Regions from separate parts of the Litoribrevibacter euphylliae genome, predicted to be linked through region 2. Evidence: predicted binding sites of a transcription regulator. Region 2 holds the regulator's gene; the other holds the start of a gene.

Region 1 (15,391 bases), on a different contig from region 2:
CATTCATCTTTAAATACCTTTATCCAAGCGACCGGTTTACAGCGAACCGTATTTATTACGTAGACGTTGACGAATTAATTCAGCCACAGTATTCACCACAAAGGTAAACATGAAGAGCACAAAGGCCGCTAGGAACAGAACTCGGTAGTGGGTACTGTGTACTTCAGATTCCGCCACTTCTACTGCAATATTGGCCGACAAGGTACGCATACCCTCGAAGATATTCCAATCCATCACAGGCGTGTTACCCGTTGCCATCAATACGATCATGGTTTCACCGACAGCACGACCCATACCGATCATCACTGCAGAGAAGATACCCGGACTGGCCGTTGGCATAACCACACGCACCAACGTTTGCCAAGGCGTTGCACCCAAGGCCAAAGAACCATGGCTCAAGTGCTTAGGTACACTGAAGATCGCATCTTCAGCAATGGAGAAGATCGAAGGAATCACCGCAAAGCCCATCGCAATACCCACAACTAAGGCATTACGCTGGTCAAAGTCGATACCCAAATCATTGGAAATCCACGTACGCATGTCACCGCCAAAGAACGCCACTTCAATCGGCGTAGCTAGTGCCATACTCACCCACACCAAGACAAGCAGTACAGGAATCAACAGTGCAGCATCCCAACCATCAGGAACACGATGACGAATCGCTTTAGGCAAATTGGCCCAAGTGAAACCAAACAATAAGATGCCAATTGGCAAAATAATCAAAATCGCGAAGACGCCGGTCAGGTTCGTTTCAATAAATGGCGCCAGGAAAAGCCCCGCCAAGAAACCAATGATCACGGTGGGCAAAGCTTCCATCAATTCAATCACCGGCTTCACTTTACGACGCCATTCCGGGGCCATGAAGTAGGCAGTATAGATAGCACCACAGATCGCCAACGGGATTGCGAACAACATTGCATACAAAGCCGCTTTGATGGTACCGAACGCCAATGGCGTCAAACTCATTTTAGGTTCAAATTCGGTAGTAGCCGCAGTGGATTGCCAGATGTAATCCGGCTCATCGTAGTTCTCATACCAGATTTCATTCCATAGCGAACCCCACGACACTTCAGGGTGTTTGTTCTCAACTTCCCAGACTTTCAACACGCCATCGGACTCAATCATTAAGGCATCCGCACGCGGGGCAACGATCATAAAGTCCGCTTTGCCTTCAATCACCTGCTCTTCCAGCAAGTTTCTGTGCGCTGTAGTGTTGTATATGTCCAGCACACCGTCATCAGTGATGGTAAAGAAGCCTTTACGACGCTCTTCAATCGCAACCAATTCAATCGCTGCGTCCAATTCATCACTTTCAAAGGTACGAACTTTGGTGAAATCTTTTTCACCTTCTTCGTTTCTGGCCATGAACCACTGAGCTGTTTTGCCCGACGTATCAGCCACAAGAATAGAAATACCGCCCAACAACGGTTGGAATTGCGTCAGATTCTGACCTTTTGAAATCAAACGCTTAGGCTCAAACGCTTCAACGGCGTCCACGTCTTCAATATTGAAACGCTGCATTACGCCAGAACGATTGGCCACAAACAGGCGATCCATCTCTGCATCAATCACCAGAAAATCGGCGCGCTGTGCCACATCAAAGGTAGGCGGATCGTAACGTTCAACTTCAAATCCATCACCAAAGAGGTCTTCTTCTTTAGTGAACGACACCATTTGAATCGACAATGAATTACCCGCCGCGGCCAATACCATGTTCTCTTCGTTTTCATTCATTGCCAAAGAGACGATTGGCTCATCGATCATGTCGATTAGCTCTTCACCGTATGGGTAAGAAATTTCAGGGTGCAAAGTACGATTCGCATCTTGGTCATACTCAGCACGGTAATTATGTTTAAAGATTTTCACTTGGCCACTTTCAAGGCCAACCACCAAAGTGCGGCTACCAATTCGCCCTTCGGTGACATAGCTGACACGGCTGTCTTCACCGTCTAGCAAGTCGACTTCATTGAGCAGAGCACCTTCTTTCAAATCAAAGAACAGCACTTGGCCCGCAGCTGTCAGACGCATACCGATCTCAGCCTGCTCTTCTGTCGCCATATAAACGGTTTTAGTACTTGGATCATCAACCAACAGACCCGGTACTGAATATTCAGACACTTCTTCAATCGACGCCGACTTAAACATAGGCGCCACTTCATAAAGCAGATATAAGAAAATCAACATGATGGTAACGATAACGCTGATACCACCAACCCCAATTCCGTGGGAGGCAATTTTATCCGTTAAATTGCGGAGCTTACGCTTTCGCTTAAGTGCAGGAGAGTTAAGATCTAGATTCGCTGAGCTCATGGGCAAATATCTCAGGGGTTAATAAGTAACGGTTACTAATCTCTTAGCTTAGAGGCAGCCAAAATAAGACAATTGTGTTACAGAAATATTACAGAGTACATTCAAAAAAAAGGGGAAGTTTCCTTCCCCTTTTCTTGGTGCTTATAATCTGACGATTATAGGCCCACTTTATTTAATACTTGGCTAACAACTTTACCTGGTAGAGGGATGTAACCGTCTTTGATTACGATCTCTTGACCTTGCTTAGAAAGCACCATTTTCAAGAACTCAGCTTCCATTGGAGACAGAGCTTTGTTAGGCGCTTTGTTCACGTAAACGTATAGGAAACGTGAAAGCGGGTACGTTTTGTTTACAGCGTTGTCTGGTGTCGCTTCAACGAACGCTTGACCTTCTTTCTTCGCTAGTGGTAGCGCACGAACGCTTGACGTTTTGTAACCGATACCTGAGTAACCAATACCGTTGATAGACTCAGAAACACCCGTAACTACTGAAGAAGAACCTGGTTGCTCGTTTACGCTCGACTTGTAGTCACCTTTACAAAGTGCTTTTTTCTTGAAGTAACCGTAAGTACCTGATGCAGAGTTACGACCGAACAATTGGATGTCACGGTTAGTCCATTCACCGTTCAGGCCAGCTTGACCCCAAGTGTTGATTTCCGTCGGGTTCTTACACTTACGAGTGTTGGAGAAGATTGCGTCTACTTGAGCAATAGTCATACCCTTGATTGGGTTATCTTTGTTTACATATACCGCTAGCGCATCGATCGCTACCGGGATAGCCGTTGGCTTATAACCAAATTTCTTTTCGAACGCTTCAACTTCTTTGTCTTTCATCTTACGAGACATAGGACCGAAGTTAGAGGTACCAGCAGTCAGTGCTGGAGGCGCAGTAGAAGAACCTGCTGCTTGAATCTGGATGTTCACGTTTGGATAGAAACGTTTGAAGTCTTCTGCCCAAAGTGTCATTAGGTTTGCCAAAGTGTCAGAACCCATAGAGCTGAAGTTACCAGAGACACCAGACGTTTTTGAGTATGCTGGGATGTCTGCGTCTACTTTAGCGCCTGCAACTGCTTGACCACCGAAAGTAGCAGCGGCAAACAGAGAAACTGCTGCGAAAACCTTCTTCATTTTCATAACTACTCTCCAATATAAGTAGGAAAATTTATTAATACTTAGTTCAATAACTATTTGATGACGGTCAAGATACAAGCGGTTTATGACAGCAATGTTACAGTAAAGTCGAGTTTGTCACTTTTGCCATGATTATTTATTAGTCAGAAAACAGCGCTTCTATCACTTCATTAGCAGCTTCCCTATAATGCTTGCAAAAAATAACGTTTCCGTTGGATTTTCCCTATGTACGAAGTATTCACAGCCCTTCATCATCGGCTGTCGTCGGTTACCGACTTCATCGGTCGCACCGTATCCTGGCTGACCTTGGTCATGACCTTAGTTATGTTCAGTCTGGTGGTATTGCGATACGCCTTGAATTTCAACCTTATTTTTCTGCAGGAATCGGTTCTTTATCTACACGCTATCGTGTTCCTGCTTGGAGCCGGTTACACCTTTAAAGCCAATGAACACGTTCGGGTTGATATCCTCTACCGGGAAATGACAGAACGAAAGCAAGCCTTGGTGAATCTCTTCGGCTGTACCTTTCTATTACTGCCGATGATGATTTTTATCGGCGCCATCAGTTGGGAATACATCAGTTTTTCCTGGTCGATGCAGGAGAAATCCCAAGAAGCCGGAGGCTTACCCTTCGTTTATCTACTCAAATCAATGATTCTCGGTATGGTCTTTACAGTGATTTTGCAAGGTATTGCGGAGATCTGTCGTTGTTTAGCATTACTGCTTAATCCACACGCACAGAAGGAGGCTAAATAATGGAATTCATGCCTCTGATCATGTTCATCTGTATTTGCCTAGTATTGATGCTTGGCTTTCCGGTGGCCTTTACCCTGGGCGGTATCGCCCTCGCTTTTGCCGGCATCGGCATTCTAACCGGCACCTTTGATCCCGCATTCTTAGAGGCCCTACCGAACCGGTTATTCGGCCTAATGAGTAACCAGACCTTAATGGCGGTGCCATTCTTCGTCTTCATGGGCGTGATGCTTCAAAAGTCGAAAATCGCCGAAGATTTGCTGGAAAGCATGTCCATTCTTTTCGGCCGTTGGCCTGGCGGTTTAGGTATTTCAGTGACCGTAGTAGGTATGCTGATGGCAGCCAGCACCGGCATTGTTGGTGCTACTGTCGTCACCATGGGGCTGATTTCATTACCGACCATGATCAAACAAGGCTATAGCCCGAAACTGGCCACGGGGGCGATCTGTGCCACCGGCACTCTGGGTCAGATTATCCCGCCATCCATTGCACTCGTAATTCTTGGCGATGTACTGTCCAGTGCTTATCAACAAGCCCAGCTAAGCATGGGCATCTTCTCACCAAAAACTGTCTCGGTGGGTGATCTATTCGTTGGTGCCATCATCCCCGGTTTGATTCTGGTATTGCTGTATGGCTTATACATCTATTGTGTGGCGCTGTTCAAACCCAACGCAGCACCAGCAGTGAAACGCGAAGAACTGATTGCACAAAGCAAACACGATCATCTTGGCTTAATCATCCTATTCGGCTTGATTCCACCATTGTTACTGATCATCGCTGTATTGGGCTCGATCATTGCCGGAGTTGCAACACCGACCGAAGCGGCTGCTGTGGGGGCTTTTGGTGCAACATTGTTAGCAACACTGCGCAGACAGCTTAATCTGGAAACCCTGCGCGATGTCTGCCAGCAGACCACGCAAGTCACCTGCATGGTGTTCATGATCTTCATTGGCGCGGCCATCTTCTCTTTAGTGTTCCGAGGCTTTGGGGGTGAAGAACTGATTCAATCGGTCTTTAACGACATTCCAGGCGGGCCCTTAGGCGCGATGTTGGTGGTGATGCTGGTGATCTTCCTGTTGGGCTTCATTCTCGACTTCATCGAGATTACCTTTGTAGTCGTACCGATCGTCGCGCCAATTCTGTTGGCGATGGGCTTAGATCCAGTGTGGTTAGGCATTATGATCGCCATCAACCTACAGACCTCTTTCCTTACGCCGCCGTTTGGTTTCGCGCTGTTTTATTTACGCGGCGTCGCACCGAAATCGGTGGCCACTTCAGATATGTATAAGGGCGTAATCCCCTTCATCATCATTCAATTACTGCTGTTGATAGGCTTGGCAATTTGGCCGGAATTGGCCACTTGGTTACCAGAACAGGTGTATGGTAACTAGGGATTTGTTCAGAGACTCTCTAGAATTTTTTGATATGTAAAAACGCTCCCATGGTCTTGTTCCATTGGGAGCGTTTTACTTTTGGCACAAAAAACACTACTAAAGGCAGTTACAACGTAAGAAACAGTACAAATTAAGCGGTACGAGTTAAAAATGATACGCCACGGTGATGGTGCCAAACGCTTGAACGCCACCGGCTTCATCTTCAATGTCACGAGCCTCGTCATCCAAATCGCCAGCGCTTAAATGCCCGGTAGGATCAACCGCCACCAGCTTCACATCCGGATCATTCAACTGATAAGCCAACCCGAGCTCCACCATAAAGTCGAAGCCTACTTCACCGGTAATCTTGTTGCCCCAGCCCAAGCTGATGTATGGCAACACACCGCTGGATTCAACCTCGGTTTCCAGTGCATCAATGTCACCAGGATTAACGGTGGTAGAACCAACGCTGAAGCGCTTATCCATGTCGGCGTTAGCAGTAAAGTCCGTATCCACATACATCAAACCGCCAGAGAAAAAGATATCGCCCGTCCAACCTTGTGATGCGATTGGATACCAATCGAGGCCTAACTGCATCGCCGTAATCGAATAATCCGTATCTTCGTATTCAATGTCCGAAAACTCGATATCACCATCGTCCACTTCCAGATCCATACCACTGATCATCGCACGCCATTGAATACGGTCACCGCTTTTCACATGCCAATCGGTCGTTCCGGTTGCCGTCACCCCAACGCCAAGCACACCTGCCGAGGCGCCCAAGGATAGTTGTGCGTCATTCGACGACATATCCATGGTATCTGCATGAACCACTGAACCCATCCCCAGCAACCCACTAAAACACAGTGCATTGAAACACAGTCCATTAAAACACTGCGCCGATAACCAGAACGGCCCTACGTCTTTCCTCATCCATTGTGGCTTTTTAAACACCTTCATCATACTTACCGTTTTCATTCTATTCTCCTTGCTTGCTAAAGCGCTTATTCGATTACGCTATTCAAGGTGATGATGACGATTCACAGGCTTGTGGTCTGTAGCCTTTTTGGGACAAAAGCCGCAATTAATGGACAGAATGTGACAAGAGCGTTTAATGAAGCTCAACGCTCCCAAAAGGATAATGTGAGGTGTCATGGGCACAATATGGGCCAACGAACGCAGAAACGCGCGCCACCTAGATCGCTTTCCTCCGCCCACACTTGCCCTTGATGCCAATAGATAATTTGCTGGACGATGGCTAACCCCAGACCATGTTCTTTTGAAACTTCACGCTGCTCGTTATTGAGTTGTTTAAAGGGTTCAAACACCGCATAACGCTCACTTTCAGGAATGCCCGGACCATCATCGTCCACGTTCAGAAGATAAGAGTTTCCTTCAACTGTCAGAGTTACGCGAATGTTGGACGCCGCAAACCGGCAGGCATTGGCCAGCAGGTTGTTCACCAACCTAACCATGGCTCTGGCATCGAGCTTGATGAGTTGATCACTCAGTTCTGGCGCTACACTCAAATCAAAGCTAAGTTGCGGATGTTCAATACGGCTCTGTACAATTTCTTGCTCCAACAGCTTTGCAAAAGCAACCTCACGAAACTGAGTAATATCGGCCACCCGGCTGTAGCGAGACAAGGCCAGAATCTGCTGAATCAGGTGATCCAGAGTATCAATGCCAGACGCAATGCTTTGACGATAACGCGCTTGCTCTTCTTCTGTGGTATCCGCCGACTGCAACATTTCAAAGGCGAAACTCACCCGAGACAAAGGCGTACGCAGATCATGAGCCATGGCATTAGTGAGTTCCCGCTGACTTTGAATCATGCCTTCAATTTGATCGGCCATACGATTATAAGTCTGAGACAACTCTGAAATCATCGAGCCTTTCTTCACTTCCGCCCGATGCTGCAAATTGCCCTTTCCAAATTCCGACGTCGCCGCTTTTAGACGATTCAATTCTCGCCATAGCACGAAGATAAACAGGAAGATGCCCAAACTGATGCTGCCCACCAAAATGATCAAGGCCAGCGCCAGAATGGTTAATTCTGGCCCCGGTAACGGAATGCGATCAGCCACTAAAATCATCGGGTCTTCAACAGTATGTTGATCAGGTAAGCGCTGATAAATGACGGTTGATGCGTCCTCCTTCAGCGACCATGCAATGCCCTGTTCCAGCAACTGGCGGTGATGCTCAGGGGAAAGCCCTAACTGGCTCAAGGGTGAAACAGCCAGCTCAAAACCAAATTCCGGCTGCAGTTGAGCAATCAACACCGGCCAATAGGACGAATCCGTTTCTTGAAAACGCGCCATCAACAAATGCAAAGTGCCTCGACTCTGGTTCAAGGTGTCGAGATACTCCGATTCATCCAGCATCATATAGAGCCACCAGGAAGAAGCATCAAGCCGTTTCACCAAGACATCGCTGTCATTATCCGCCAAGATCAACAAGGTTTCGTTCGGCGGCAAGGCTAATAAAGCGGTTTGGTTATCCTCACTCAAGACCACCCCGACCTGTGCTTGAGAGGCATCCTGCTCCGCCTGCTGAATTTGCTCTTGAGACAATAAATACAGCTCATAGCCAAAGTAATCGGCCAAGGCATGAATCTCCGCCTGCCACTGTTCTTCAGGCAGCGCGGCCAAGCGCTGTTCGATCAGGTAAAAAGTACCTTTAAAGGTTTCGTTAACTCGATCCGAAACAAACCAGTGATTCATCATTTTGATCGGATTCATGGATTCCGAGAACAATAAGAACCCTAAGGGAATAAAGACCAGAATCCAGATACGAAAAAAGGCTTTAATCACTAGCACATCTCCACCGGCAGGCTTAACAGGTAACCTTTACCGCGAATGGTTTTAATGATGTTTGGCTCAGAAGAATCATCACCCAACTTCTTTCGTACCCGCGAGATACGACGGTCGATGGAACGGTCCAAGCCGTCATAATCAAAGCCTCGTAAGTTACGAACAATGTCATCACGAGAGACGATTTCGCCCTGATGTTCCGCCAACAATACCAGGAGATCAAATTCCGCTGTGGTCAGAGTAACCAGCGACTGACAACACACCACCGAACGGGCACTGAGATCAATCACCAAACAATCCGAGTGGGAAGAAGTTATCGGCGATGCGCTTGCCGAAGCTTGGTGACTACTTGTATGTGACGTGGCTTGTGCCATTTGACGATCCGTCTCCACACGACGTAACAAGGCACGAATTCGCGACAACAACAATCTCGGCTTTACTGGCTTAATCACATAATCATCCGCGCCGAGCTCAAGCCCGAGCATTTGATCCATGTCTTCATCCAGCGCCGTCAGCATCAGAATGGGTTGTAAGAAAGAAGGCCGAACGCGCTTACATACTTCCATCCCGGAAAGCCCAGGCAACATCACATCCAAGATCACCAGATCCGGTTGCTGTTGAAGAATGTACTCCGCCGCTTCGGCACCATTACTTAGGTGCTCGACCTCGAAGCCACTCTTTATCAGAAACTCTCGGATTAAGCCCGCTAATTCCTGATCGTCTTCCACCAGCAATAGTCGATAGGCCGGCGTATCCAATGCAAAGTTATCCATAATCGTTCAATCTTGTTTATACTGCGCTTTTCTTTACACAACACTCTTGTTTGTACCGAACTAATGGTGCCATGAACGCTGCCAAAGTACCCTGTTCAAAGTGTGACAGTTTTGGACACAGACACAGTTAACGAGCTAAAAAGCTCAACGAGAAACATCACCTGGCAAGGAACCCCACTAGAGGCTTTGTGAAAAATACTCGTCGATGCAATTGAGGCAGCCATGTTGATCTTGAAGCCAGGCACTGTACGGCATAGGCAAGACACTGATGCCCGAGCGGAACAAACTCTTGTAAGTATCCACATCGTAAAAGTCCTGAAAATCGCCAGGGAAGCCAATCAAGTCCACCCCAAGTAAGCGCCCATCTTTCTGACAAAGCACATCAATTTCCACCCCGGCAATCTCAAACCCTAACCAGCATTGATAACCGGATGAAGACAACGACTGGGCCAGCGAATTGGCGAACTCGCAGCGCGCTTCATCACTTTCAATGTTGGCGTTTGGCAGATGATTGTGTTCCAAGTAACGACGGAACAGGTTGTCTGTGGATAACTGTTTAGGGTCAACCGAATAGAACACCTGCATCCGTTCTTTGGCGCGCGTCACCGCCACGTTAAACATGTCCTCACGATTGAGATACGCCGACGCTCGCCCTGAACGATCATCAATGGCCATCGACAACAGCATCAGGTCACGCTCCTCACCTTGAAAACCATAAGGCGTGTCGATCCGCAATTTATGCGCTTGAATGGTGTCGTCCGATAAGGAAGCTAGAATCTCTTTCTCCAGAAACTGAGCTTGTTCACGAAACGGCGACAAAACTCCGATGCTCGGCTTCAACAGTGCATCCGCACATTCCTCAATCACCGATTGAATGTGTTGCAGAATGCGCTGTGTCTCTTCGCTGTTCCTACCGGTACGCGCCCGCTCACCGTCGACTTTGGTGAAACCCAGTGCCGGTTCAATCAATTCGCCCGGACGACTGCGCATCACCTTTAAACGATCCTGATAGAAATGGGCGTTACTGAAAGAAATTAAATCGGCCTTGCCCCGGTAATATTCGTCCAACAGGCACACCGCTTTCTGGCTTTGAATGGCATCGGATGCGATATCCAACACCGACTGGTCTCGATAACTGTATTGCTGCTCCAACGCCGGATCGAGCTGACAGAACTCAAACAACGCCTGCTGCTCTCGCCTCGATACGAAGGAGACATGCCGTAATTGCTTGCCATCCCCCACAATCACCGCGCGTTTGGCCCGTTGTAACGCAGGAATCGCCGTCGCCATGTCGCATTGTGTGGCTTCATCGAAAATCACCACATCGAACATGTCCGGCCGTAGCGGCAACACATTATTCAATTCATTAACATTCACCAACCAGATCGGAAAGGCATCCAATACGGTGTCAAAATCTGTTTGATCGAAGCGTTCTTTTTGCGTCTTTGAATTTCTCGCTTTCAACGCTTGTAGAAACTTCGACAGCTCACCTCGCTTATTGTCTAACAAGCCCTGTAACTGCTGTTCCCGGTAAGCATTAATGTATTGGGCACATAAAGCTTCGCGTTCGGCTTGTAATTGCCCAACCTGATGCGGGTATTGCCATAATGCCGAAGGCGATGACCAGCCGCTTAGCCACTGTAACAAAGGTCGAGTTAACGTCCGCCACCAATCACCGGAGGTCTGTGCTAAGTGTGAGCTGATCCAACGAGACAAGCGCAGTTTGCGTTGAAACGCATGAGATGCCTGATCCAAGGTATGTCTCACCTTGGTTAACGCTTGCTTTACTTCTTCTGGGTTGTCTTTCGGGGTCACCCCCATCGACAGCACCCCGTCCAAATACTCTTTCATCGATTTTTGGAAGTTACGCTCCGGCGTATGCACATAGCCTTGTTTCAGATTAAACGCATCAAGCAGCTTCTCACCGACCACATTAATCGCCTGCTCGCTCTTCGACACCACCAGCACCGACTCACCATGTAACATGCGATCAATAGCAACTGCAGCAATGGTGTAACTTTTTCCGGTCCCCGGTGGTCCGGAAATCAGGCTGACCGTTTCAGCGGCCGCATTGTTCAACGCGGTTAATTGCGGCTGACTGAGCAATCCGGGTATCAAATCCGGTTCACTGGCTTTTGCCAGAAACTCTGCAGGCTGCCCGCCCAATAAACTAGACAACGCCGGTGACAGGTAATTCGTATTCACCAACTGATTCAGCTCATGCAACACCCCTCGTGACCCTTTGGAGCGTTCGGCCAAAATCAACGAACAGGCACTGACGATTGACACCGTCTTGGACACTTCTGTCGATAAGCTTTGCAGTCTCGGCCAGCGCCCGACTTCCTCACTCTCGACAACAACGGTGTTGTCTCTGAGCCACTTGGATAACAGTGCTACATCCTCAATGGCAATCGGCCAAGTCATCGATGGAAAGGTTTCGAGCGCAGCACTGTCCAGTTCCGGTTTCAATAATTGCCGTAATAAAGGGCGATTGATGCGTAAATCCGAGTGATCAATGGAAAGATAATAAGTGCTGTCTTCTGCTGAAATACGCGCGGGAAAGTAAATCAAGGGCGAATTCAGAGTTCGGGACGCCGAGAACCCGGTGCTGCTGACCTTGCCCTGAACAAAGAAGCAGCCGTAGACCAACAAACGTTCTTTCTGGTATTTCTCAACCTGAGCCACCAATGGCTCAACTTTGTCGTCCACTAACGGCAGTTTCGGTAAGTCACCACAGGCCAGTTCGTCATTCCCTTCGATCACTAATTGCCGCGAGCCCGCAATTTTTGTGACATCACTGATCGAAATACCGTAGTTATCGGCCCGATAACAACGACGAAAATAATCAATTAACTGTACCAAGGACTGTTCCATGTAACGTCATCCGATGAATTTCCCGCTGGGGAGTATTACCAAAAAGCGCGGATCTTGGAAGTGAATCGATCAATTTCCTAGATCTCGGCACACAAAATGCTTCTGGGTCTCAAACCTACTTATTTTATGTGCTCAGACTGCAAGGATTTGCCATGGCCATTCAACTCAATAACAATTTGGTGAACAACACCAACAGCTCCAACAGCGCTGCGACGTCCACAGGAACGAACTCGGCAACAGAGCAAAAGCAAGATGCAAATAATCAGGACGATATCAAGTTATCCACACGCGCGCAGAAGATTCAGAAACTGAATGAAGAATTTTTCCCGAACGGGCCGGGCAGTTTGCGTATTACTGGCGATTTCATTCAACGTTTGTACGATTACGGCTTTATCTCTCAATCAGAGGCCGAGAATCTGGGCGGCCGCATTGCCGATTCAGAATTGCCTAAGAACCTAGAAAATATCTCGAACAACCTCAGCATCATTTCAGATCGTGTCAAACTGATTGATAGCAGTGACTCATTGATCGACATTTTGAAGCGTTCTGGTGCCATTCTGAACAATCTCGATGGTTCTAATCCAAGTGAGTTGGCAAAGGATATTTCTTCGGTCAATGCCGAGCTGGCCAATTATCTGAACAGTGACGATGCAGAGAAACTGACGGACGACGAGAAGAAAGCCCTGGATGAGCTGTCCGTAGCGCTGCGCATCGCCGATCGTATGAACCCGGCAAACTTATCCACAAGCAAGCTGAATCAGTATTTGTCGTTCCTTTAAGGCATCACAGTTTCTAAACTTACTCAGTCGTTGATACATATCAAAACGCCTTAGTCCCGCCTCACTACAATTAACCGTACATAATATGTGGTGAGGCTACGGGCTATGACAGAACTATCAACTGATTTCTCTAACTTTCATTGGGACGATGACATGATTCGTCGCTATGAAGGGAAAGGCCCGAGATATACCTCGTATCCAACGGCCTTGAGTTTTACTCCGATCAAGCACGATCAATTCCTAAATCATGCAGCGCAATGCAAGGACGTTACCGACCCGATTTCCTTGTACGTGCACATCCCGTTTTGTGAACGCCTGTGTTTTTATTGCGGCTGCAATAAGATCGTGACACAACAGAAAGAAAAGGCCGATCCTTATATTGCGGCACTGAAACAGGAAATGGAAATCACCAGTCCGTCGTTCAAGCATCGCCCCGTACATCAGTTGCACTTCGGTGGCGGCACGCCGAACTACCTGACCAAAGAACAGTTCCAGCAAGTGATCAGCTATCTGGAGAAGTACTTCGATCTGGACATGACCCGTACCGGCGAATACTCCATCGAAGTTGACCCAAGAACCTTGACCACAGAACAAGTCTCCCATTACCGCAAGCTCGGTATTAACCGTATCAGCATGGGCATTCAGGACTTCGATCCAAAAGTACAGGACGCCATCAATCGCGTTCAAACCTATGAAGAAGTGGATGAAATTGTTCAGGCGGCCAGAGGGTGTGGTTATCAGTCAATCAGTTTCGATTTGATTTACGGCTTGCCGTATCAATCCACCGACACCTTCGCCAAAACCTTGGATCAGGTGGTGGAGCTCAATCCAGACCGGATTGCCGTTTTCAACTACGCGCACTTGCCGGATCGCTTCAAAGCGCAAAAGCTCATTGATGCAGACGCCATTCCAAGCAGCGCAACGAAATTGGATTTATTGCACTTAACCATTCGTAAGTTGATGGAAGCTGGTTATGTCTACATCGGCATGGATCACTTCGCCAAAGCCGACGACGAGCTTTGTGTGGCACAGCGCTCGGGCACGTTACAACGTAACTTCCAAGGCTACTCCACGCACAATGAACTGGATTTGGTGGGCTTAGGTTCGTCGTCGATCAGCTTGGTGCAAGGCTTGTACAGTCAAAACTCCAAAGGCCTGAAGCTGTATCAAAACTTCCTGGCGCAAGACATTTTGCCAACGGAAAAAGGGTATCAGCTCAATGAAGACGACGAGTTGCGTAAAGAACTGATCATGACCCTGGCTTGCCAATACAAGCTCGATTACACCCAGTTTGAAGAAAAATACGACATCAATTTCAAAGAGTACTTTGCCAAGGAATTAGCCTCACTAGCGCACTTTGCGGAAGACGGCATGGTAGATTTGGGCGAAGATCAATTGCAGATCATGCAACCAGGGCGGTTATTAATTCGCTCCATTTGTATGGCATTTGATGCGCACATGAACCCAGAGTTGCAACAACGCTTCTCAAAAGTCATTTGATTCGTTCGAGTTAAGTCACATAAAAAGGGATCGCCATCACAAGCGATCCCTTTTTTTATTCAAGCAGGTTATCCGAGCCTACGGTCCAAGACTTACAGTCACGAACTACGGCACAATCAAGATCTACTGCATGGCCGGTTCAGAATCTTCACCCAGGTTCTGCAGTTGCGGCAAATATGGGGTGATCGCATCAATGTCCGCCTGAGGCACATCTTTCGATGATTCATACATGTTTTTGCTTTGTTTCATCGCATTCATCATCATTTGTTTTTGCTCGGCGGGAATTTGGTCGTTGTTCATCATCGCCTGCATTTGCTCCATCATTTGCTGCATTTGCGGGCCTTGTTTCTTCATTTCCAACGCCATATAAGCCATCATGATTTGAGAGCCCACCTGAGACCATTGCTCCGGCGAATCAAAGCCATAGCCCTCAATGACATCTTCAAACTCACCGTACAAGCCGGTTTTCTTGAGAGCCACAACACCTTGTTTAAAGGCATCGCTTAACGAACCTTGCTTTTCAATGTTGGCATCATACGGGGAAAGTGTGGACTCGTGTTTATCACCAAAAGCTTCCACCGCAGGTTGGCTTTTGATCCATTGAGAGACCAAAGTACCGGTCAACGTATCCGCAAGCACTGAAGAAGACCACACAGTACAGAAGGCAAATACCACTGCACCTAAACGTAAAAGAGTATTCATCACATCATCCTTAATGGGTTATGAAGGCAATTTAAGGGTAGTTCATCCCCATAAATTAGCCCAAAAAAAGGCGATCTGGGACTAGAAATGCCCGACGATCGCCTTCTGCTTTCCTGCAAGTCTATAACTTAAGAACCGGAACGTGCATTGATGTAGGCTTGTTCAGACAATGCATGCCAATTGCTAACCCCGTCACGGAAGGCAATGAACGAATCAAACACCTTCTGGGTTAGAGGATCCGTTTTCGCCACTTCAGAAACCACCTCATCGGAGGTTGTCTTCAACACTGCCAAGACCTCGTCCGGTAGACGACGAACTTCCACATTATGCTTGTTCACCAACTCGCTTAATGCCGCATTGTTACGCGCCGTGTACTCATCCAAC
Region 2 (15,391 bases):
TCACCTGCCCATGTGCACTCTCATTAGCCACACCGACAGCCATCACGGCTGCAACCTCATCATTAAAGCGTTCTGGATTGGTTATCACCAGCACCCACGTGCTTGAAACACTTCCAACCACCACAGATGTGTTATTCGACAAAACTGGAACACTAACAGAAGGCAAGCTCTCCATTGCCGAAGTTCAGATTCCGGCCGATATTTCAGAACAAGAGGCTCTGAGCTTAGCCTCACGTCTGGAAGCTACATCAGAGCACCCAATTGCAAGAGCATTTCCAACTACATCTTCATCGACCTCTACGAATCCGGCTCAACATGTCGAAATCACTCCCGGCGGCGGTTTAAGCGGCGAACTGGACGGTACTACTTATTACATTGGTCACAGCGAATTTATTCAGAACCATACAAACCTTAACGAAGTGCTATTGCCTGATGAAGATAACTGGGTCGTACTCGCATCCAATACACAACTCATTGCACTGTTTAAAGTCCAAGACACACTTCGCTCTGATGCCAAAGAAACACTGGACCAATTAAAGCGTGAAAACCTTGGCGTGCACATGCTCACCGGTGATCGCTCTCAATCAGCTAAATTCATGGCAGAGAAATTAGGCATTGAGGACATTCATTCAGGCCTTACCCCTCAAGGAAAGTTAGATCAATTATCTAAACTGCACCAAGAGCAAAAGCACACACTCATGATCGGTGACGGAATCAACGACATTCCAGTACTTGCATCCGCAGGTATCTCCATTGCGATGAACGAAGCCACAGATTTGGCTAAAACCAAGTCCGACATGATTTTAATGAATGGCCAACTTAGTGCCATCAACAAGGCATTCAAGATCGCTAATCATTGCCGAAAAATAATTAAGCAGAATCTAACTTGGGCATTAGTGTATAATTTGGTCGCCCTGCCATTAGCGGCAACGGGTTACATCCCCCCTTGGGCTGCTGCAATCGGAATGTCAGCAAGCTCTTTAGTCGTTGTGCTGAATGCATTACGCCTTAGAAATATATGATTGAGGTTCTCCGTGGACAGTATTCTTTTTCTTATTCCGATATCCATCATCTTTTTAACTATTGCCGTGATCACACTGGTATGGAATATCAAAAGCGGTCAATTTGACGATATGGAGACACCGGCTCATAAGATACTTTTCGATGATGACGAAGATCTGATGCCGGATGACGCAAAACCAATCAAGAAGCAAGAATCAAATAACCAAGAAAATAACTAACGCATAAAGATAATGAGATGCTTTGAAATTTGCACGTAACACAATTTCAAGGCACTGCTTTTAAAACAAGCACCGACAAACAGCACTTATTTAGACGTACTTTATGACCGTAGAAACCTTATCATTCACTGCAGCCTTCTTAATTGGATTACTTGGCGGTGCACACTGCATCGGTATGTGCGGCGGAATTACCGGCACATTCGGCCTTAACTCTCAAGGCAGCTTAGTTGAACGATTCATTAAAAACCTAAGTTTTAATCTAGGCAGAATCAGCAGCTATACACTGATCGGACTGATCGTAGGTTTAGCGAGTTCATTACTTACCAACCTATCCCCCACCATTGGCATGATTCTCCGCCTAGTCGCGGGTATTTTTATTATTCTTATGGGTCTATATGTGGCCGACTGGTCTCGGGCCATCACAAAAATTGAAAAACCCGGACAATGGGTTTGGAAACACATCCAACCTCTGACTAAGCCTTTCTTGCCTGCAGATACTATTAAAAAGTCTCTGTTTCTAGGATTACTCTGGGGATGGCTTCCTTGCGGCCTTGTCTATAGCACGCTTGTTTTGGCCTCAGCGAACGCGTCCCCTACGAGTTCGGCGATGGTTATGGCTGCATTCGGTTTAGGTACTCTACCGACAATGCTGGCAACAGGGCTTCTGGCATCACAATTAAGCAACATCATACGAAATAAAAACGTACGTAATCTTGCTGCCATTATGATGATCCTGATGGGCGCTTGGATTATCTGGGGCAACAGTCAGCACTTACTTGGTCACGGTGATCATTCGAGCCATAACAACCATATGAACCATAGTAGCCATTCAAACCACGGTGACCATACAAACCATAGTGACCATGAAAATCATGATTCCAGCAACACCAGTAATCATGAAGGCCATTCGATGCATGACCACAGTGCCATGCAAACGGAATCACAGGTAGATCACTCTACGATGGATCACTCTCAAATGGATCACTCCGGTATGAACCGCTCACAGATGGATCATACTGATATGTCGTCAGACACTAGGAAACAGGATCACTCTCATATGGATCATTCAGAGATGGACCACTCTAAAATGAACCACTGAGTATTTAAAACTACATCACTTAGTAACACCTATACTGTAGATTATTAAGGTAGGGATTTATCACGTTAGAACGAAGCCATATCACATGCTGACCTTTTGGTTACTTTTCTGTAAACGCACCATAAACGTGCTTTAAAGAATGGAGAAGCTGTGATATAAATTGGCAAACTTAATCGGACACTGAACTATGCCTCAGAACAAATTTTCCAGCGTCAAAGGATGCGGTACCGCAGTTAGCTGCCAGGATTGCTCCCTAAGCTCACTTTGTCTACCACTGTCACTTCACGAACAAGACATTGACCGTTTAGACGCCATCATCAAACGAGGACGACCGTACCAAAAGGGTCAGACCCTATGGCGCCAAGGTGACGATTTTCACTCAGTTCTAGCCATCCGTTCAGGCAGCGTGAAGAGTTTTATTACCAGCCCGTCCGGTGAAGAACAAATTGTCGGTTTCCATTTTGCCGGTGAAATGATTGGCCTTAACGGACTATTCAATAAGAAATATCCAATTACTACCGTTGCACTAGAGACAACCACGGTATGTGATATTCCATACGACAGTTTGGATGCACTTGCTGATGATCTCCCCGAACTTAGAGATCAGGTTCTTCAGAGCATGAGCCAAGAAATTTCCGAAGACCAGCAAATGATGTTACTGCTTAGTAAGAAAACATCCGAACAACGCTTGGCTACCTTCTTGGTGTCTGTATCGGAACGTTTCCATCGTCGTGGTTATTCTGCATCTCGTTTCCGTTTGACCATGTCCAGAAACGATCTAGGTAACTTCCTTGGTCTTGCGGTAGAAACCGTTAGCCGTATTTTCAGTAAGTTCCAGCAAAAAGAACTTATTCGCTTCCTAGACAGCAGCCGTGATATTGAACTGATTGATATCGCAGGCCTATACGAACTGGCAGACCTTCAAGACGGTACCGCCAGCGCATGTGGCAAGCGAGTCGTCGGCTAATATATTTTCTTTCATTAACCAAAAGGCCCAGCAAATGCTGGGCCTTTTGGTTTCTGTGATTACATCATTAACTGGTAACAGGTTCCGTTACGACTTCATAACAAGGTACGTATTTACTACCCGGTAATTTCATACGTTTTTGATGAACAAACGAAGCCAGCAAAGTATCCAACTTCTTCATCAAATTAGATTCACCGTGCAATTTAAACGGACCGTACTTATGGATTTCAGAAATCCCCTGCTCCTTTACATTACCCGCCACAATTCCAGACATCGCTCGTCGTAATTGAGAGGCCAATATGTGCGGTGGCAAATCGGTATCCAAACTCAATTCCGACATGGTTTTGTGAGTTGGAGTAAAAGGCTCCTGAAAAATAGAATCGATTTCTAGCATCCAATTAAAATAGTATGCATCTTTACGATCCTTTCGGTTTGCCTTCACTTCAGACATGCGCGAACGCAACTCAATTGCGACTTTTTCCGGGTCATCAATGATGATCTCATAAAGCGCTTGCGCCTCAGGCCCTAAGGTATCGCCAATAAACGCGTCTATTTGCTGAAAATAATCCGCCGACTCTTTCGGAGCAGTGAAATAAACAGGAATCTCAGCACCGTGCTTATTCCCCATTAAGACACCAAGCAGATACAAAATTTCTTCTGCGGTGCCAGCACCACCAGGAAAGACCACAATACCGTGCCCTAACCTAACGAACGCCTCTAAACGTTTTTCGATATCAGGGAGAATAATTAATTCATTTACGATTGGATTAGGTGATTCCGCTGCTATGATGCCCGGCTCGGTTAGCCCAATGTAGCGAGGGTGTTTTATCCGCTGTTTTACATGCGCCACACTGGCGCCTTTCATTGGCCCCTTCATTGCGCCTGGCCCACAGCCAGTACAAATATCAAAGCCTCTCAAACCTAATTGATAACCCACTTCCTTAGTGTAATCGTATTCATGTTCACTGATGGAGTGTCCACCCCAACAAACAATGATATTGGGATCAACCCGAGCTTGTAGCGCATTAGCTTGGCGAAGCGTGTGAAAAACAGCTTCGGTGACCATAGGCCCACAGCCAATTTCATTCAACGCGTCTAAGTCCAGCTGGCTACTTAAATGAATAATGTCTCGCAGTACCGAGAACAAATTTTCCTTCACCCCTTGGATCATTTTTCCATCAACAAAGGCTCTTGCTGGGGCATTTTGTACCGCAATACATGCACCACGAGCTTGAGGAACAATGCTGATTTCAAAGTCTAAATACTGGTTTTCCAATTGCTCAATATCGTCGTTATCAATTCCGCTGTTCATTACAGCCAACGAACAACGCCGAAACATTTCGTAAAGCTTACCTTTGTTTAATCCACTGAGTTTATTAATTTCTTTGATAGACAGAACGTCCAAGCTGCCGACTGGCGACAATACTGAATAATCAATTACTTCTGATGGCATATCGCACTCCTTGCCAGTAATTCCATTTATAATTCTAGTTGAGGATCAAGAGATTTAATTCTTTACTCCCCGATATTTTCCACTCTCTCGTCTTTAAGACGTTTAAAATAAACCGTTAATAATTGACGAAGTTCTTTTACCCAAAGTTCAAAACCATCCAATTCTGAAATATCACCTTGTTCATTCCACCCAATCGTAATACTCCCAGTCATCACAGAAAGGGCTTGAACTTGCTCTGAATGTTTCCGCAAAAAAGATTCCACATGACTCATGATATCATCCGAAAGCGCTTGTTGATTTATGTACCAAGCCCAGCCTTCGGGAGCAGCGCTATCAGACTCTTGTTCGGCGGAAGACTGATAGCTCTTGATTAACATCCACCCGGCAGTGATTTCTTCTTCATCGATGCCTTTGAAAGCATAGGCTGCGGCATCAATAACCCCTTCTTCAACACGCCCAGATAAATTGATCATGGGATATTTCATCAACTTAACTTTAATGCCCCGTAATATGGCTGCTTGGCGTAGTTTCGCGATTCTACGATCCCGTTTCGAAGGCATAATCCATAAGATCGAGCCTACGATCATCAAAAATGCCAAACCAACCCCGACCATCCAGACTTGCATTCATTCACCCATTCAAATCATTCTTACCAAACTTTCTTCAACTACATTGACCTACACCAATTAAACAACATCGACGCCCTAGTTATTAAGGTTGAAAGATCAAGTACTTACTTCAATAATAAGATCATAGACAAAGGAAATGGTCTACGAAAATTATTTACCGATAGGTTAAGAAATTATCCATTAACCCAGTATAACCTGTTATGCAGTGAGCATAGTTTAAGCGCATAATCCGGTGAAACTGACACCAAGGTTTCAAATCAAAGGAGTTTAGTATGACCACCTATTCAACCATTTTACTTGCGGTAGATCTTTCTGAAGAATCAGAAAAAATCATCGAACCAGCAAAGACCTTTGTAAAAACCTTTGGTTCAAAAGTTCATGTTCTACATACCATCGAGCCTTTCGCTTTCGCTTTTGGCGGAGACATTCCCTTTGACGTCGTTGAAATTCAGGAACAGTTAATTGATCACGCGAAAACCAACCTTAAGCAATTGATCAATAAAACCGAATTAGAAGCCGTTGAAACCGATGTGGTGGTAGGTTCAGTGAATGCAGAAGTCCACAGAAAAGCAAAAGAGATTAATGCAGATCTGGTCATCGTAGGCAGCCATGGTCGTCACGGCTTGGCGTTACTGTTGGGCTCACATGCATCTGATGTCATTCATCATGCTGAATACGATGTATTAGCGGTTCGAATTTAAGTATTCGCGCCAACAAAACGACCATATATATAGCATCAAAAAATGCCCGTAACTTCACTCCAAGTTGACGGGCATTTTTATCACGTACCGCTGTTGAAGTTAATCAGTTACTCACCTTCAGCCATCGCTTCAAGCTCAACCCAGCGTTCCATTAAGACTTCAAGTTTGCTCTCTTCTTCTGCCAAATTCTGTAGTTTCTGAGTCACCAACTCATGATCTTGCTGGTAAAAATCCGAAGCCGAAGTTTCTTCCTGAAGTTGTTCCACAACTGCTTCTTGCTCTGCCATTTGATCCGGCAACAAATCCAGCTCACGTTGAAGCTTGTAACTAAGTTTCTTGGGCTTTGCTTTCTCAACCGGAGGTTGAGCATTCTGAAGGCTCGCTGCTTGGGTCTTTGGCGGATTATTTTCCTTTTTAGACGCACTCTTCGCATCAAGATGCTTGAACTTACCACCCGAGGTTTGCCAGTCGCTAAAGCCACCTACAATCTCTTCAACCACACCATTTCCATGGAAAATCAATGAATTACTAACAACATTATCCAGGAAGGATCTATCGTGACTCACTAAAATAATGGTGCCATCGAAATCCATCAGCAGCTCTTCGAGCAACTCCAAAGTCTCCATATCTAAGTCATTGGTAGGCTCATCCAGAACCAACAAATTCGCTGGCTGACTGAATAACCGAGCCAATAGCACTCGGTTTTTCTCGCCACCAGAGAGTGCCTTGACTGGCGTTCGTGCACGCTCAGGAGTAAATAAGAACTCGTTTAAGTAACCAATAATATGCTTATCTTGACCACCAATGGTGATACTTTCACGCCCCTCGGAGACGTTATCAATAACACTCTTCTCTAGCTCAAGTTGACTACGGAGCTGCTCGAAATAGGCCACTTCCATTTTGGTGCCTAGCCGAACCTGCCCCTCATCGGGCGTTAACTGACCAAGAATGACTTTTAATAAGGTACTCTTGCCCACTCCGTTCGGGCCGATCAATCCAACTCGATCTCCTCTCATCAGGAGAAAATTAAAATCAGCTAAGATTTTTTGATCACCAAAGGAATGAGAAACCGACTCTAGTTCTGCCACGAGTTTGCCAGAGCGGTCTGCCGAAGAAATAGAGAACGCGGCTTTACCGACACGAGTGCGACGCTCTTTTCGCTCTTGCCTCATTGCTTTTAGCGCTCTCACACGCCCTTCATTTCGTGTTCTTCGAGCCTTGATCCCTTGGCGAATCCAGGTTTCTTCCTGAGCCAGTTTCTTATCAAATTCCTGCCAATGTTTTTCTTCAGCAGCTAACCACTCTTCCTTGCGAACCAAAAATTTATCATAGGAACAATCCCAACTTGTCAGATTACCTCGATCCAATTCCCAGATTCGATTCGCAACGCTCTTAAGAAAACTACGGTCGTGCGTGATCAACAAAATGCTGCCTTCGAATTGAAGTAATTGCTGCTCTAACCATTCGATCGCTAGGATATCTAAGTGGTTGGTAGGTTCATCAAGTAACAATAAATCCGGTTCAGCAACCAATGCCCGCCCCAATACCACACGACGACGCCACCCACCGGAAAGCTCAGACATTTTTTTGTCTTCAGGAAGATTCAAGCGCTTAAGAATTTGATCTACTTTTTGCTCCAGCGACCAACCATCTTTGGCTTCAATATCACTTTGAACTTTTGCAAGTAAATCTAAATCTGCATTCGGATCCGTGGTTAAGGAGTGATATTTAGCAATTAGCTCCCCAACTTCAGCTAGCCCACCAGCTACAACCTGATAAACAGTTTCATCACCTGCTGCAGGTAAATCCTGCTGTAAAACCCCGATTTTAAGACCATCATATCGAATGATATCGCCGCTATCAGGTAACTGTTCACCTGAAACAAGCTTAAGCAAGGAAGACTTCCCCTGACCATTTCGGCCAATAACAGCGATGCGATCCCCTTTATTGATGGTATGAGATGCATTCTCCAATAAAGGCTTATCTCCATAGGCAAGACAAACCTGATCTAACTGCAATAAGTTCATAAATCCCACATTTATCTATGTCGTTTATTCGACAGACTGTTCCGTTATAAGGAACAGCTAATTACTCTAAGAACATGAGCGTATTTCTTACAGATCAACACCCAGAAATTTAAATTTTTTTCTCTTATTAATCATAAACTTAAAAAACAAAGTTAATATTTCTTCACATTTGCTCTTGCCAATCGAAAAATAAGTCTTACTCTTAGAACTGAGTTCATTCTTTAAACAAAAATTGCGACCCACCGATATTATCGTTAGCCTCTGTTTCGTACGGTGCCTGAACTCAGATAACAAGTGCAACCACTTACCAACGACATAAAAGATATAGCCATGTTACTAATTCGAAGCTTCATTGTTGCCATTATAATGATTCTTCCAACCCAAGTGTTGGCTAAGTTAAATCATAACCAACAAACATACATAGATGCGCTTGATGCTTTGAAAGAAGGCCAAGTAGAACGCTTTAACCGCCTATCACATGCTCTTTCCGACTACGTTCTTAGCCCTTACTTAGAATACGAACAAATCAAGCTTAACAATTACGAAGACATTGATGCCATCAAGGCATTCATTAATAAGTACCCTGACCAATCCATCAGCCATCGTTTAAAAGTTGAATGGCTGTCTACATTTCCTAAAAAACAAAAATGGCAAGCATTTCTAGATAACTATGATGAGAGCCTCTATTCAAGAGACCTTCGTTGTTACTATCTACGAGCCCTTTATAAAACCGGCAAGAAAAAAGAAGCTTTGCAACAGACCCATGACATGTGGGTTGTTGGTCGCTCTGCGCCAAAGGCTTGTGATCCTATTTTTAAAGCCTGGTTAAAGTCCAGCTATTTCAAACAAGACTATGCCTATGAGCGAGTCAAACTGGCTTTAAAGCGCAGAAAAACCTCTCTGGCAAGTTACGCATCCAATTTTCTCACAGGGGATAAAAAGAAAGCCGCTGGCATGATGATTTGGGCACACAAAGATCCTGCCATTCTATCCAGCACTAAACGCTTCCCTTCAGCAAACCCTTATATGAAGGATGCGGTCATTCATGGCCTTAAACGCAGAGTTAGAAGAAAACCAGATGCCGCGCTAGCCTATTGGAAAAAACATCGTACTCGTTTCAACTTTTCCCCGGAAGAAATACATCATGTAGAACAACGAATTTATCTTGGCTTAGCCAGACAATACGATAAAAATGCCTCAAAGCTTCTTCAGTCACTTAGGGATGAATACAGCTCGCCTGAAATCCTTGAGTGGCAGATTCGTGTTAGCTTAAGAAACCGGGACTGGCCATCAGTGATTCGATGGATTGAAGAGCTCTCACATTATGAGGACATGGACAACGATTGGTTCTATTGGCACTACAAAGCTTATCTGAAACAAAACCAAGAACCGCCTCAGATCGTTAAACAGAACTTCCAAAAGTTGTCTAAACAACGCTCGTACTATGGTTTTCTAGCTTCAGAAATGCTGGGTAAATCTCTAACCTTGACGAATATACCGGTGCCTATCTCTCAAGATATGCATCTCAAAATCCAGAATTTACCTGAAATTAGCCGCGCTAAAGAACTGGTTGCTATTGGCCACCGCCATCAAGCTCATAAAGAATGGCAATTTGCGGTGAACAAGCTAGATCAACAAGGACTCATGGCATTAGCACGTGTGGCTTCGGATTGGGGATGGCACAATCGAGCAATCCGAGCAGTTATTGATGCTAACCACTGGAACGACCTCGCTATTCGTTTCCCTATGCCGTACGAAACAACCTTTGGTAAGGCTGCTACAAAAGTGCAGCTTCCTTCGTCTTGGCTATTTGCCATCGCACGCCAGGAAAGCGCTTTTTCAGAGCAAGCCAGATCAAGTGCTGGTGCAAGAGGACTTATGCAGCTGATGCCTGCCACAGCCCGTCAGACAGCACGTAAGATTGGTATTTCTTCCAAGTCGTCCTTGTACGACCCTGATTACAACATTCGCCTGGGTTCTTCTTACCTATCAATGATGCACAAACGGTTTAATCAAAATCGCGCATTAGCGACAGCTGCATATAACGCAGGCCCGCATCGTGTTGATCGTTGGATCAAATCTGCTATTGCTCTTCCGATAGATGCTTGGATTGAAACCATTCCATACGATGAAACCAGACGCTATGTGAAGAATGTATTAGCGTTTGACGCAATCTATCAATACAAATTAGGCAAGAAAAACCCACAGCTCTTCTTCAACCACGAAAAGATCTACCTGGGAAAGGGAAAGCATTCGAGAAAAGCCAATAATGATGATGCAAAGCTTAAATCTGCGGAACTGGCCTCAAACTAGCTGGGAGCTCAGTGAGCAATCACTTTTTTACTCGGAAGTGATTAGAACGGTAAAGAAATGCACTAACGATTAACCAAGTGCATCTCGATGATAGAAAGCATACTCTTTGTAGCTTACAGGATGGGAAACCGTAATCTGTAATAACTCTGACAAATCGAGAGAGTCCAAAAGGTTATCAAGATATTCTTGATCTGCCACATCTGAGTCACTATACAGCGACAATAACTTTTGTAAGTGCCAAACCTGTTCAACCGATGTCGGTTGCTCCACTGAAACCGCATTCCAAATAAAACGATGCGTAGATACAAACCGCGGAACAGACTCGGACTTCACCCTATCGTTCGACGCCCATGCTTCCCAGGCATCTAAGTTTTCAGACCAGAACGGGAACGCATCATCCGCAATCAACTGAATCAATGGATAGAGCGTTTCTGGAATATGCCCTAGAGATTCCCAATCAGGTAAGTCAGCCTCTACAGCTCGCTCAGCAATTACCATTCGTTCAATCCAAGCCTTTAAATGAACTGATTTATCCAGCAACAGCTCTCTTGGCCGTATATCCTGATAAAAATGGGAAAACAGCGGCCCCATTAACGCCAAATCAGCCAGACTAAGACGATCCCCCAGAATAAATTTATGAGTCTCGAAGTGCTTATCTAGAATAAGTACCATTTGTTCTGCGTGGTACTCAAAGAACGGACCGTTATGGTTGTTCAAACCAAACAAGGACAGCTTCTGTCGTTCCTTATTGGCCTGTAATTGAGCCTGCGTCGGTGATTGGTATATCTTTCTTAAGCGTAAATACGCATTCACTGTGGCTTCATCGTAACCCCAGCGCATGTACAATGCAGGAAGGAACAAAAAAGTATCACAGTACAACTCAATGAGTTTTACAATAAATTTGAGCGGGGTGACATCTGGAATAACGGAAAGATAGTTCAAACTTTCAGTGCCTTCCAAGGAGTCAATCGTATCAATATTTGGCTGGAACAGGATATTTTCGGGCGTAATCAGAACCGGACACTCTTCCATTCCGGTTCTCGCTTTTATTATTTGATCAATTTCTTTCTGACTGGGAACAACTTCATCGAAAGGCAGAGACTGGTAATCTAAATACGCCCTGATTTTCGCACTGTAATAATCCGCTCGAGTCGCATATAAGAGATGATTACTCGCGTTTTCCATGCCCCGTCCTTTAGCTAACAAGTGTCATATATTGAATAAACTCAACTCTTCTATTTAACCCTAGCTCAACATTTCAGGAGCCTATTATTGGTCTATTCAGACTCAGTATTCTTAATATTTTTCATTAACTCTTCACTAGAGGTAGGCCAGTCAGAAAACGGAAATGGCTTTTCTTCAGAATTATAAGTTAGATACTGAAAGATCTGATAATAGTAGCAACTTAACCCATCGCCCAACTGTCGCAAAGTTTCATTGTCTTTATCGGTTAAGAGATGGAATAGGTATTGCGCAATTGCTACCAGCATTAGAACAATATCTAATAGTTTATAAACCACAGCAAATAACACCATAAAAACAAGCCTAAGCAGCTTGTTCTCTAATTTCGTCTGATCATCATAATTCATTCTATTCACCATCCTTAATAGCAAATTCCACATCCTGTTTATGTGCGCCTAACATTAGGTTTCTCGCAACATCTTTAATTTGCGCCCCTTCATACAGAACTTGATAAAGGCCAGAAACCAAAGGCATATAAACACCCAACTCTTCAGCTTTATCGTAGACGATTTTTAGCGTATTAATACCTTCTGCAACTTCGCCAAGCTCATCAACTGCTTGTTCAAGCGTCTTTCCTTTCCCTATCGCACAGCCAACCCGATAGTTACGGCTAAGCGGAGACATACAGGTCACGATTAAATCACCAACACCCGACAACCCTAAGAATGTCATAGGGTTAGCCCCTAACTGTACGGCAAATCGGCTCATTTCAGCCAGACTTCGAGTAATTAACATACTCTTAGTATTTTCACCCAACCCCATTGCAGCAGCTAAACCAGAGATAATGGCATAGATGTTCTTAAGCGCTCCGCCTAATTCCACACCATAATTATCATTGCTGGCATACACTCTAAAGTAATCATTACTTAACAGTTGCTGGACTAACTGACACTTATCCTCATCAGCAGAAGCAATTACAGAAGCCGTCAAATGACGTTTAGCTATTTCCTTAGCCAAATTTGGACCACTGAGAACCCCAACTTGTTCCGTATCCAATTCTTCCTGAATGATTTGACTCATCAACTTGAACGATTCGACCTCAATCCCTTTGGTGGTGCTGACAAAGAATTGGGAATCATTTATGAAAGGTTTAATCTGGCTTACAACAGAACGAAACGATTTACTTGGGATAGCAACAAAAACAACAACCGCATCTGTTACTGCCTGCTCAAGATCGGTTGTCGGTACCAAATTCTCATTTAGATGATAATCAGGCATATAGCGCTGATTCTGACGAGTGATCAAAATCTCTTCTACGGCCTCAGCATTACGCATCCACTGAAACACTTGATGTCCATTTTCAGCGGCGATATTAGCTATAGCAGTACCAAAACTACCGCCACCTAAGACAGCGATCTTGACTGATTCAGTCATGAAAAATTTCCCTTTTGATAGAAAAAAGAAACGATGTTAACCGTGCTTGCAATCACCTTCCAAGGTGTAAACCAAATCTTTGAATGTTTCTTTATTAGAGTCATTCATAGCCATAAGTATTTTATGAGCTTCAAGCACTTTCTGATGAACAACAGCTTCACTGCCTTCTATTACAGGCAGTTCACTAAGATTTATGGGGGTAGAAAGAGGGTTATTCAAGATAACAAAGACTTTATCGAACCCCATGCTTTCGAGAATCCGTGTAATGTCAGGATTGGTAGAGATGATGGTAGGAATGAGGTGATGCTTCTTTCGAGACAACACTGAAATTTTAGCCAAAAGCCCCAACGATGTACTGTCGATGCCTTCGGTTTCGGTCAAATCAATCAAGACAGCCTGTAGTTGTTCACTTCGGCACATAGACTCCAGAAAGTCATCCAACGTTGCACAAAGCGTTAGACGTACGTCACCCATAAACTTCAGAATGTAAGTACCATCCTTCGCTGAGACAAGAATTCTACCGTTTTCCATGTTACATCCGACGAGTCAAACTCAGAATAGCAATATCATCTGGAGCATCCTGAACACTCTTAAGTTTCAGGCTATCACAGATACCATCAATATTATCAGCTCCAGCAGCCACCAGATCTAAAAGGAACTGCTCTTTTTCAAGTAAGCTTTTCTCTTCCAGCAACTCTAAAACACCATCAGAAAAGGTGATCAATGCAAAATCATCCGGCGATATAGTTAGCTCTTGCTGACTATATTCTGCTTCTTCAAACAAGCCCACTGCAAAACCACCATTGTTTGATAAAAATTCACAATGATTACCAGTCTTAAGAATAGGTAACGGTAGATGCCCACCGATGCTATAAACCAAAGTATTCTCTTTAGTATCTAAAACACCGTAAAAAATAGTCAGGTGCTTACCCATCCCTGTTTCTAGAAGTTCTTTGTTGATGCGTTCAAGTACTAGAGCCGGTTGCAGAATATCATCTTTACCACTCTTCTTATACGCCTTTCTTAGGCGAATAGTAAGATTTTTAAGGAGGACAGTAACGAAAGCTGAAGAGGCACCATGACCTGAAACATCGGCCATATAGAGAAGGACTTTATCTTCCGTGATACGGAAATAATCGACAAAATCACCACTTAAATACAGAGAGGGAAAGAGACGATGCTGAATACGATAATCTTTGGCTTCATACTCCTGACGAGGAAGCATGCGCTGTTGAATATGACGACCTGCTTTTTGATCTTGCTTAAGTAGAGAAATCCGTTCTCTTAACTCTTGATTGGCCGCTTCCAACTCTTCGCGGTACAGCAGGTTTTGATCGATCAGTTTTTTCTTTTCCAGGCACTGTTCAATCGAGTGCACCAGAATTTCCATATCAACCACAGGCTTTACAATATAATCGGAAGCCCCTAATCGCAAAGCTTGAACCACATCAGTCATAACCCCTGCTCCAGATACAACAATCACCGGCGTTTCAGGGGAAGACTTCTTAATTTCGGAAAGGACAGTCAAGCCGTCCATTTTAGGCATTCGCAAATCACATAAAACAACATCAGGTTGAGATTGTTTGAAGGCCTCCAAACCACCGCTACCATCTTGAGCATCTTCGACTAAATACCCACTGTCTTCTAGGTATGCAACTAAACTACTGCGAACTGCATCATCGTCGTCAATAATCAGTATTTTGCCTGTTACCGTCATTAGGCATCCTTTCCTTCATCTTTGGAATCATCGAGCTAAGAATAGCACCCTAATCTATATAAATGATAATCCGTCCACAACTATAAAAAATGAATATACGTCTTGTCAGACAAATTTGGCCCTTTCTTTACACAGAGCTAAACTAGCAGTATAAAGTGGAGTATTCCTAAAAAAGAAAAATAAATACCGAACTAGAGGTATTGTGATGTTGGCTCGCGACTATCAAGAAAAAAGAAACTTCATTCGGATGCAGATGGATGTTCCTGCAACCATTACCTTGAAACATGGCAATCAGGTCATCCAGGCTCGTTGCCTAGACTTAAGTGGCAATGGCATGTTAATCATGTCACCAGAACCCATTGAAGATGATGCTATTTTTCATATCGTCATTTCTTCAACTCGTCCTAACTTACCGCCACTTGAGGCCGAAGTTAAATCAATGCGTTGCATTGAAAAAGACGGACAATATGAAATCGGTGTAATCATCGAAGGCATTAATTAAAAAAGGGCTCAATGAGCCCTTTTTTAATATCTTGATGAAATGGTGCTTTGTCTTTTTATTCAGGCAAGTCTTCAAAGTCATCCATTGAATCTGCGAAAGGATCAGAGACAACACCGTCATTCACTT

Evidence for each region. Region 2 encodes FNR, which switches genes on or off when oxygen is low (the NO sensors DNR and NnrR bind a similar motif). Its sites were predicted from a motif close to TTGATNTANATCAA; they were not measured.
Region 1: hemN (oxygen-independent coproporphyrinogen III oxidase) is a predicted target of FNR. The motif match lies at 12,836-12,849, and genes of this name have one in related genera.

What each region holds. Positions count from the first base shown of each region.
Region 1 is NZ_JBHRSZ010000007.1:474,660-490,050, reverse strand. It holds gene pstA (phosphate ABC transporter permease PstA) at 1-7, opposite strand, end outside; gene ACFOEK_RS17370 (ABC transporter permease subunit) at 37-2,310, opposite strand; gene ACFOEK_RS17365 (PstS family phosphate ABC transporter substrate-binding protein) at 2,466-3,443, opposite strand; gene ACFOEK_RS17360 (TRAP transporter small permease subunit) at 3,666-4,196, shown strand; gene ACFOEK_RS17355 (TRAP transporter large permease) at 4,193-5,584, shown strand; gene ACFOEK_RS17350 (hypothetical protein) at 5,732-6,544, opposite strand; gene ACFOEK_RS17345 (ATP-binding protein) at 6,718-8,379, opposite strand; gene ACFOEK_RS17340 (response regulator) at 8,379-9,152, opposite strand; gene ACFOEK_RS17335 (DEAD/DEAH box helicase) at 9,330-12,026, opposite strand; gene ACFOEK_RS17330 (hypothetical protein) at 12,179-12,805, shown strand; gene hemN (oxygen-independent coproporphyrinogen III oxidase) at 12,911-14,305, shown strand; gene ACFOEK_RS17320 (hypothetical protein) at 14,429-15,007, opposite strand; gene ACFOEK_RS17315 (TRAP transporter substrate-binding protein) at 15,136-15,391, opposite strand, start outside.
Region 2 is NZ_JBHRSZ010000004.1:302,037-317,427, reverse strand. It holds gene ACFOEK_RS08900 (heavy metal translocating P-type ATPase) at 1-1,022, shown strand, start outside; gene ccoS (cbb3-type cytochrome oxidase assembly protein CcoS) at 1,035-1,241, shown strand; gene ACFOEK_RS08890 (sulfite exporter TauE/SafE family protein) at 1,345-2,340, shown strand; gene fnr (fumarate/nitrate reduction transcriptional regulator Fnr) at 2,528-3,307, shown strand; gene ppnN (nucleotide 5'-monophosphate nucleosidase PpnN) at 3,375-4,760, opposite strand; gene ACFOEK_RS08875 (hypothetical protein) at 4,823-5,386, opposite strand; gene ACFOEK_RS08870 (universal stress protein) at 5,662-6,090, shown strand; gene ACFOEK_RS08865 (ATP-binding cassette domain-containing protein) at 6,198-8,117, opposite strand; gene ACFOEK_RS08860 (transglycosylase SLT domain-containing protein) at 8,448-10,430, shown strand; gene ACFOEK_RS08855 (glutathione binding-like protein) at 10,500-11,615, opposite strand; gene ACFOEK_RS08850 (DUF4389 domain-containing protein) at 11,708-12,019, opposite strand; gene ACFOEK_RS08845 (NAD(P)H-dependent glycerol-3-phosphate dehydrogenase) at 12,021-13,046, opposite strand; gene ACFOEK_RS08840 (STAS domain-containing protein) at 13,083-13,577, opposite strand; gene ACFOEK_RS08835 (response regulator) at 13,579-14,763, opposite strand; gene ACFOEK_RS08830 (PilZ domain-containing protein) at 14,969-15,265, shown strand; gene ACFOEK_RS08825 (MlaA family lipoprotein) at 15,321-15,391, opposite strand, start outside.